DNA from 2 places in the Desulfitobacterium sp. THU1 genome. Region 1 is predicted to be linked to the other one. Evidence: predicted binding sites of a transcription regulator. Region 1 holds the regulator's gene; the other holds the start of a gene.
The links. The regulator CtsR, encoded in region 1, represses protease genes until heat stress. The targets are predictions, from matches to a motif close to AAGGTCAANNAAGGTCAAAT.
Positions count from the first base shown of each region.

Region 2: clpB (ATP-dependent chaperone ClpB) is a predicted target of CtsR. The motif match lies at 1,790-1,809, and genes of this name have one in related genera.

Region 1 covers NZ_JBBWUA010000009.1:64,062-67,483, reverse strand. Annotated here, with positions in the region: gene AAC978_RS09525 (MFS transporter) at 1-225, opposite strand, end outside; gene AAC978_RS09520 (universal stress protein) at 361-789, shown strand; gene AAC978_RS09515 (hypothetical protein) at 885-1,214, shown strand; gene AAC978_RS09510 (CtsR family transcriptional regulator) at 1,428-1,898, shown strand; gene AAC978_RS09505 (UvrB/UvrC motif-containing protein) at 1,916-2,413, shown strand; gene AAC978_RS09500 (protein arginine kinase) at 2,418-3,422, shown strand, end outside.
Region 2 covers NZ_JBBWUA010000016.1:29,833-33,254, reverse strand. Annotated here, with positions in the region: gene clpB (ATP-dependent chaperone ClpB) at 1-1,696, opposite strand, end outside; gene AAC978_RS12290 (phospho-sugar mutase) at 1,872-3,422, opposite strand, start outside.

The DNA.
Region 1 (3,422 bases):
GGCATAAGCGTAATAGTTCATAGCAGTCAAGTTCCCTAGAGTTAAGGCATTCATGGGGATTTCTTGGGTCAGCTGATCAGCCACTGAACCCACCGATAGTCGATGAAAAAAGACAGTAATAAAGGCTATGACTAAGATGCTCCAACTGCTCCAGCCATAGCGTGATGTTTTTAAAGCGAACTGCAAGTTCTCCACTTCTTTCTGTGTTTTAAACGTTTTAATCATATTAATTTCAGATATCTTTTAAATGTAGCGTTTCAAATTACTATTATAAGTTGCTTTTTGAAAAATAACTACTTAAAATTAAGACAAGAAAGAATTCCCTGAACAGGAGTCTTTCAATAGAAGGGAGGATTATCTATGTACAAAAAAATACTCGTCCCAACCGATGCCTCAGAATTTTCGGTACGTGCTTATAAAACAGCTCTTGAACTTGCAAAACAATTCGGAGCAGAGATCGTACTTATGCATGTTACTTATACACCACAGGCCCTTTGGGGATATACTGTGTCCTATGGATTTACCATGTCCCAAGAAGATATCTTGAAAAACGCTGAATTGGCCTTGGAGGCTACCCTCGCGGGGATTGATACGGGAGAGGTGCCTGTTCGTACAGTTTTAGAGATCGGCCATCCCGTCATGAAGATCATCGATCAGATCAAGCAGGATGAGATTGATTTGGTGATTATCGGTAGTCACGGCTATGGACCAATCACAGGTTCTGTACTGGGTAGCGTCAGTCAGCGCGTTCTCCAAAAGGCACCCTGCCCGGTCCTGCTCATAAAATAGGACTTTAGCCCTGCTCCCAGGAGCAGGGTTTTTTACTTTAATAAAGAATACCAAGAAGTGCAAGACTAACCCAGCAACAGGAGCGTAAGATAGCTATGAAAGAAAAAGAGATTCGGTTGACACCTGAAGAGATTGATTACTTATTAAAAGGAACGATTCATTGGGAGGATCTTTCCGCTCGATCGGAAGGCCCTTTACGAAGCACCATTGATCCGGCAGTCCCAAAGGACGCATCCGTCTCTCTTAGTCATGAACCTCGGGTTAGAAGTAAGTTTACTACTCAAAATGATCCTGAGCCAGACAAGAATGATCTGGATAACGAGGGTGATCCGCCGCTTTTTTGGTCAGGTGCAAAAGTGTATATCTTATTATCGGTGATGGGGTGTATTACCTTAGGGACGTGGGCATACTTCGTCTTTGCCTAATAGGCAAAGACGAAGTTTTTTATTTTACTGTATTTTTAGTATGACGAATGAGGATGTATGGATTTTGCAAAAGATAGGCTAGGGACTCGGGGAAGAAAATCTTTAAAAAGTTCTTTAGAGTCTTTGCAAAAAGAACATTTTGGGGTAGAATACTATTAAAGGTCAGAGAAGGTCATAAGGTCAAAGAATGTCATGATCAAGGGAGTGTCGTATATGGGAAATCTTGCGGACCGTATTGAGATGCATTTGAAGCGAATCATAGAACAATCAACAGAGGGCTTTATCACCCTCCAGCGAGGTATTCTTGCGGAGGAATTTTCCTGCGCTCCATCTCAAATTAATTATGTGCTGGAAACTCGCTTTTCTATAGATCGAGGTTATTTAGTGGAGAGTCGTCGGGGTGGTGGTGGCTATCTCAGGATTGTTCGTTTGAGCTTTAGTGATGATGGGGAATTCCAAAACATCATGAAACAGTTAATTGGCAATCAGTTAACGGAGAATCGCGCGAATGATCTATTGCAGCGTCTCTATGAAGATGAACTTGTCACGCGACGGGAAGAGGAAATTATCAAGACGATTCTCCACCGAGACACCTTAGGACTGGAGAATATCAAAACCAATAGCCTACGAGCTCATATCATGAAGCGGATCCTGTTAACCCTAGGCCGTGAGGATTTGCACTGAGAACAGGAGGGAACCACATGCTATGTCAACATTGTCAGCAAAGAGAGGCTAATGTCCAAATCACCAAAATAGACAATGGAGAGATGGTCAAGCTTTTTATATGTGATCAATGCGCTAAAAACGCCCCGGAAGTAAGCTTCGTCTTCAACCCGGGAATCATTCCGGATTTTTTGCAGTCGCTTTTTAGTGTGACGACTAACTCTAAAGCCTTGCAGGAAGAAGCCTGCCCGCAATGTGGACGTCGGCTTTCTGAAATCACCCAAGCCGGTAAGCTAGGTTGCAGTGGCTGTTATGATAAATTCCAAGCGGAGCTGGAGCCCATCCTGCGGAAGATCCACGGGGGCGGCTACCATGTTGGTAAGATTCCCGCCCGCAAAGGAGCGTCCCTCCGAGAGAAGATGGAGGTCAAAAAGCTTAAAGAAAAGCTTCAGCAACTCATTCGCAATGAAGAATTTGAAGCAGCGGCAACGGTTCGCGATCAGATTCGTAAACTCGAGCAGAAGCTGGGGGAGTGAGACGATGGAGAGAAAAGAACACTTGCTAAAACACAGTGAATGGATGAAGGAAAGGCCGGATATGCCGGTGGTTTTGAGCAGCCGAATTCGTCTAGCCCGTAATCTAGAAGGAGTTCCTTTTCCTTTAGGACTTACCGAGGAAGCCTCCCAAGAGGTTGAGAAGAAGGTTTCTCAGCAACTAGAAGAGCTAGCGATTGATGGTCAGAAGCTCACCTATTACTCGATTAAGGATTTGACCGCGATTGAGCAATATGTCCTTATCGAAAAACATTTGATCAGTCCGGCCCTTGTGAGTGCAAGAGGAGCTCGGGGGGTAGCCATAAATCCTGATCATCGGGCATCGGTGATGGTGAATGAAGAGGATCATATCAGAATTCAGGTCCTACTCCCGGGAAATCAATTAAAAGAGGCCTTTCACTTGGCGAATACCTTAGACGATGAGTTAGAACATCGCTTGGATCTGGCTTATCGAGAAAACGAAGGTTATCTGACCGCTTGCCCCACAAATGTCGGAACAGGCATGCGGGCCTCGGTGATGGTCCATATCCCGGCACTTGTCATGACCCATCGGGTTCAGCAGCTACTGGGAGCCCTTAATCAACTGGGTTTGGCGGTACGGGGACTCTACGGAGAAGGCTCACAAGCCTTTGGGCATATCTATCAGGTATCTAATCAGATTACCCTAGGCAAGAGCGAAGAGGATACACTGACCCATCTGGAGGCGGTGACTCTTCAGATAGTTGAGCAAGAAATTCATGCTCGGGAGAGCTTGGCTAGAGAGGCCCGAGTTACTCTGGAAGATAAGGTCTGGAGGGCAAGGGGTACACTAGAAAATGCTAGGCTACTCAAATCGGAGGATGCACTGCAAAGCTTATCCCTAGATCGTCTGGGGATAGACATGGGTATACTTCCTCCTCACCAGCGTAGCTTTAGCACCTTGCTAGTGGAGACCCTGCCTGCTTCCTTGCAATACATTTTAGAAAAAGAACTCACTCCTGAGCAACGGGAT
Region 2 (3,422 bases), on a different contig from region 1:
CCATATGAACTAGCTTAGCTAATTCACTTTCGAGGAGCTTCGCTACCGGAACCTGTGTCCACTTGGCTACTACCTCTGCGATATCCTCTTCGCCAACCTCTTGCTTTAATAAAGAATTTTTGCGTGTTCGTAGCTGCTCCTCTGAGGCATTCAAATCCTTCTCTAATTTAGGTAATATACCGTATTGAAGTTCAGCAGCTTTGTTATAATCATAAGTTTGTTGAGCTTGCTCCATCTTTGTGCGTGTTTGATCAATTTCTTCTTTTAATTTATTGATCTTTGTGAGAACTTCCCTTTCCCCCTGAAGTTGGGCGTCTAGAGCCCCCCGATCTTCTTTGAGATTTGCTAAATCTTCATCTATCTTGGCAAGGCGCTCTTTACTCCCTTCGTCCTTTTCTTTCTTTAATGCCTCCCGTTCAATTTCTAATTGAAGCATACGGCGCTTGATTTGATCTAATTCATAGGGGTCACTGGTGATTTCCATGCGCAACCGAGCCGCAGCTTCATCCACAAGGTCAATAGCCTTATCAGGCAAAAAACGGTCACTGATATACCGATCGGAAAGTACAGCCGCCGCAATGATAGCACCATCAGTAATCCTTACCCCGTGGTGAGTTTCATAGCGCTCTTTGAGACCGCGCAATATGGAGATAGTATCTTCGACAGTGGGGGCACCTACCATAACGGGTTGGAAGCGTCGTTCTAATGCCGCATCCTTTTCAATATACTTGCGATATTCTTCTAAGGTGGTGGCACCGACCATGTGCAGCTCACCCCGAGCTAACATGGGCTTGAGCATGTTACTAGCATCCATTGCTCCTTCTGCCGCTCCTGCCCCGACGACCGTGTGAAGTTCATCGATGAAGAGGATAATATCTTCGCGCTCTTGGACTTCCTTAAGTACTGCTTTAAGACGTTCTTCAAACTCACCCCTATATTTGGCTCCGGCGATGAGCAATCCCATATCCAAGGCGATTACCTTCTTATCCTTAACGGATTCGGGAACGTCACCTCTGACAATGCGTTGGGACAAACCTTCCACAATCGCAGTTTTGCCAACCCCAGGTTCACCGATAAGAACAGGGTTGTTTTTGGTTCGTCGGGAGAGGATTTGAATTACCCGGCGGATTTCCTCGTCACGGCCAATCACCGGATCTAGCTTCCCCCGACGAGCTTGCTCCACAAGATTACGTCCATATTGCTCGAGGGCCTGAAAGGTTCCTTCAGGGGTCTGACTGGTAACCCGCTGGGTTCCTCGAACTTCCCGCAGAGCTTGCAGGAGTTTTTCACGAGTGAGCCCTTCTTGCTTTAAGAGCTTTTCTGCTCCCCCTTCCCCTTTCTCAAGAATAGCTAGAAGAAGATGCTCTGTGCTTACATATTCATCTTTAAACGTGTCCATTTCATCGTGAGCGGAGACCAGAACAGTTCGCAGGCGCGGTGAAGAAGTTAGTTGGACGGATGTCCCCGTCATCCGGGGTAAGCGTTGTATATCTTGACGTACTTTTTGAGCCAATGCTCCCACAGGGATATCTAGTTTTGTTAAGACTTGAGGGACTACTCCCTCTCCTTGTTCAAGTAAAGCCAAAAGTAAATGCTCAGGCTCTACTTGGCTGTTGCCATTCCGTTCTGCCATAGTTTGAGCTTGTATGATGGCTTCTTGGGATTTTTGCGTAAAGCGATTGGTATCAAAAGACATGGTGTTGATCACTCCTTTATCAATAACTTAATATTCCATAAAACTCTATATTCAATAAGTCTCTCTAAATATATTATAAGCACAACTCAATTAAAGGTCAATAAAGATCAGACATTATTTTTATTAAAAAACCCCTAAGCTTGACTTAGGGGGTGGATGGAGAGTTGCTATTCACTTAATCAGCAACCAGCTTTAGCAAATCAGATTTTACTCGCTCAAGGGTGTTTTGCAGTTCTTGAGGATTAACATCTCTGATATTGAAATAGAATTTTATCTTGGGCTCTGTACCTGAGGGTCGGGCCATGACGAAGCCGCCTCCCTGTAAAGAATAGCGTATGACATTAGACTGAGGCAGTAAAAGCGAATAATTCTCTTGTGGCGCAATGATTCTTTTTCCTTTCCTCAGTTCATAGTCATCGATGCGTTCGATAAGTATCCCCCCGAAAGATTCCACCGTGGTCTCCCGAAGAGTAGTCATCATCCGCTGCATTTTCTCTTTGCCCTCCTTACCTTGCAAGGTCATGGAGATTTGATCATCGACAAAATAGCCATAGCGTTGGTATATGTCTTCAAGGACCTCAAGCAAGGAACGACCTTCTCTTTCTTGATAATAGAGAGCGGCTTCACAGAGTAGTAAGGATGCGATAACGGCATCCTTATCACGGACGAAATGCCCCGCAAGATACCCATAACTCTCCTCAAATCCAAACTGGAAATTCCCAGTTCCTAGATTCTCCATTTCCTGCTCTTTCTCAGCAATAAACTTAAATCCTGTGAGAACATTTTCGATTTGAACCCCTAAGTCCATTACCATTAGATCAGCAAGATCTGTGGAAGCAATTGTTTTGATAATCACCGCATCATCCGGTAGAATCCCCAAGCTCCTCTTTTGGGTTATGAAATAATAGGCTAACAGGGTGCCCACTTGATTTCCGGTGAGTTGCTGATATTCTCCAGAAGGAGTGCGAATGGCCATGCCGAGACGGTCCGCATCTGGATCGGTGGCTATCAGGATTTGGGCATTCTGAGCTTTTCCATATTTTCGAGCTAGATCAAAGGTAGAGGGGATTTCCGGATTAGGATAAGGAACCGTAGGGAATTCTGAGTCAGGCTTTTCCTGCTCGGGAACAGTGAATACTGAGTAGCCCATTTCGGTTAAGACACGCCTCACCAACATATTGCCCGCCCCATGTAAGGGGGTATACACTAAGGAAAGGTTCTTCCCTTTTTCTTGGGCAAGGTCTGGGTATAATGCCAATTCTTTAACCTTCTTTAGATATGCATAATCCAGCTCCTCCCCTAAGTCGATAAGCAGCCCCTTTTCCCTGGCGTCCTTTTCCGGAAGAGGGTGAATATCATTCCACTGTTGATGAGCGTTAATACGATCAAGAATTTGATTGGCACGGTCTGGAGGGATTTGCCCTCCATCCTCCCAATAGACTTTATATCCGTTATACTCTTTGGGGTTGTGACTGGCAGTAATGACAATTCCCGCTTGAGCAAGTAAGTGTCGAACAGCAAAAGATAGCTCCGGAGTTGGACGAAGATTCTTAAATAGATAGGCCTTTATCCCGTTACGAGCAAGAATCAATGCTGCTTCTCGCGCAAAGTGATAAGATAGACGCCGAGAATCATAAGCAATGACCACCCCGCGGGCCTTTCTTTCTTCTCCTCCTTCACTAATTAAGTCTGCTAAGCCTTGAGTAGCTTTGCGAATCACATAGAT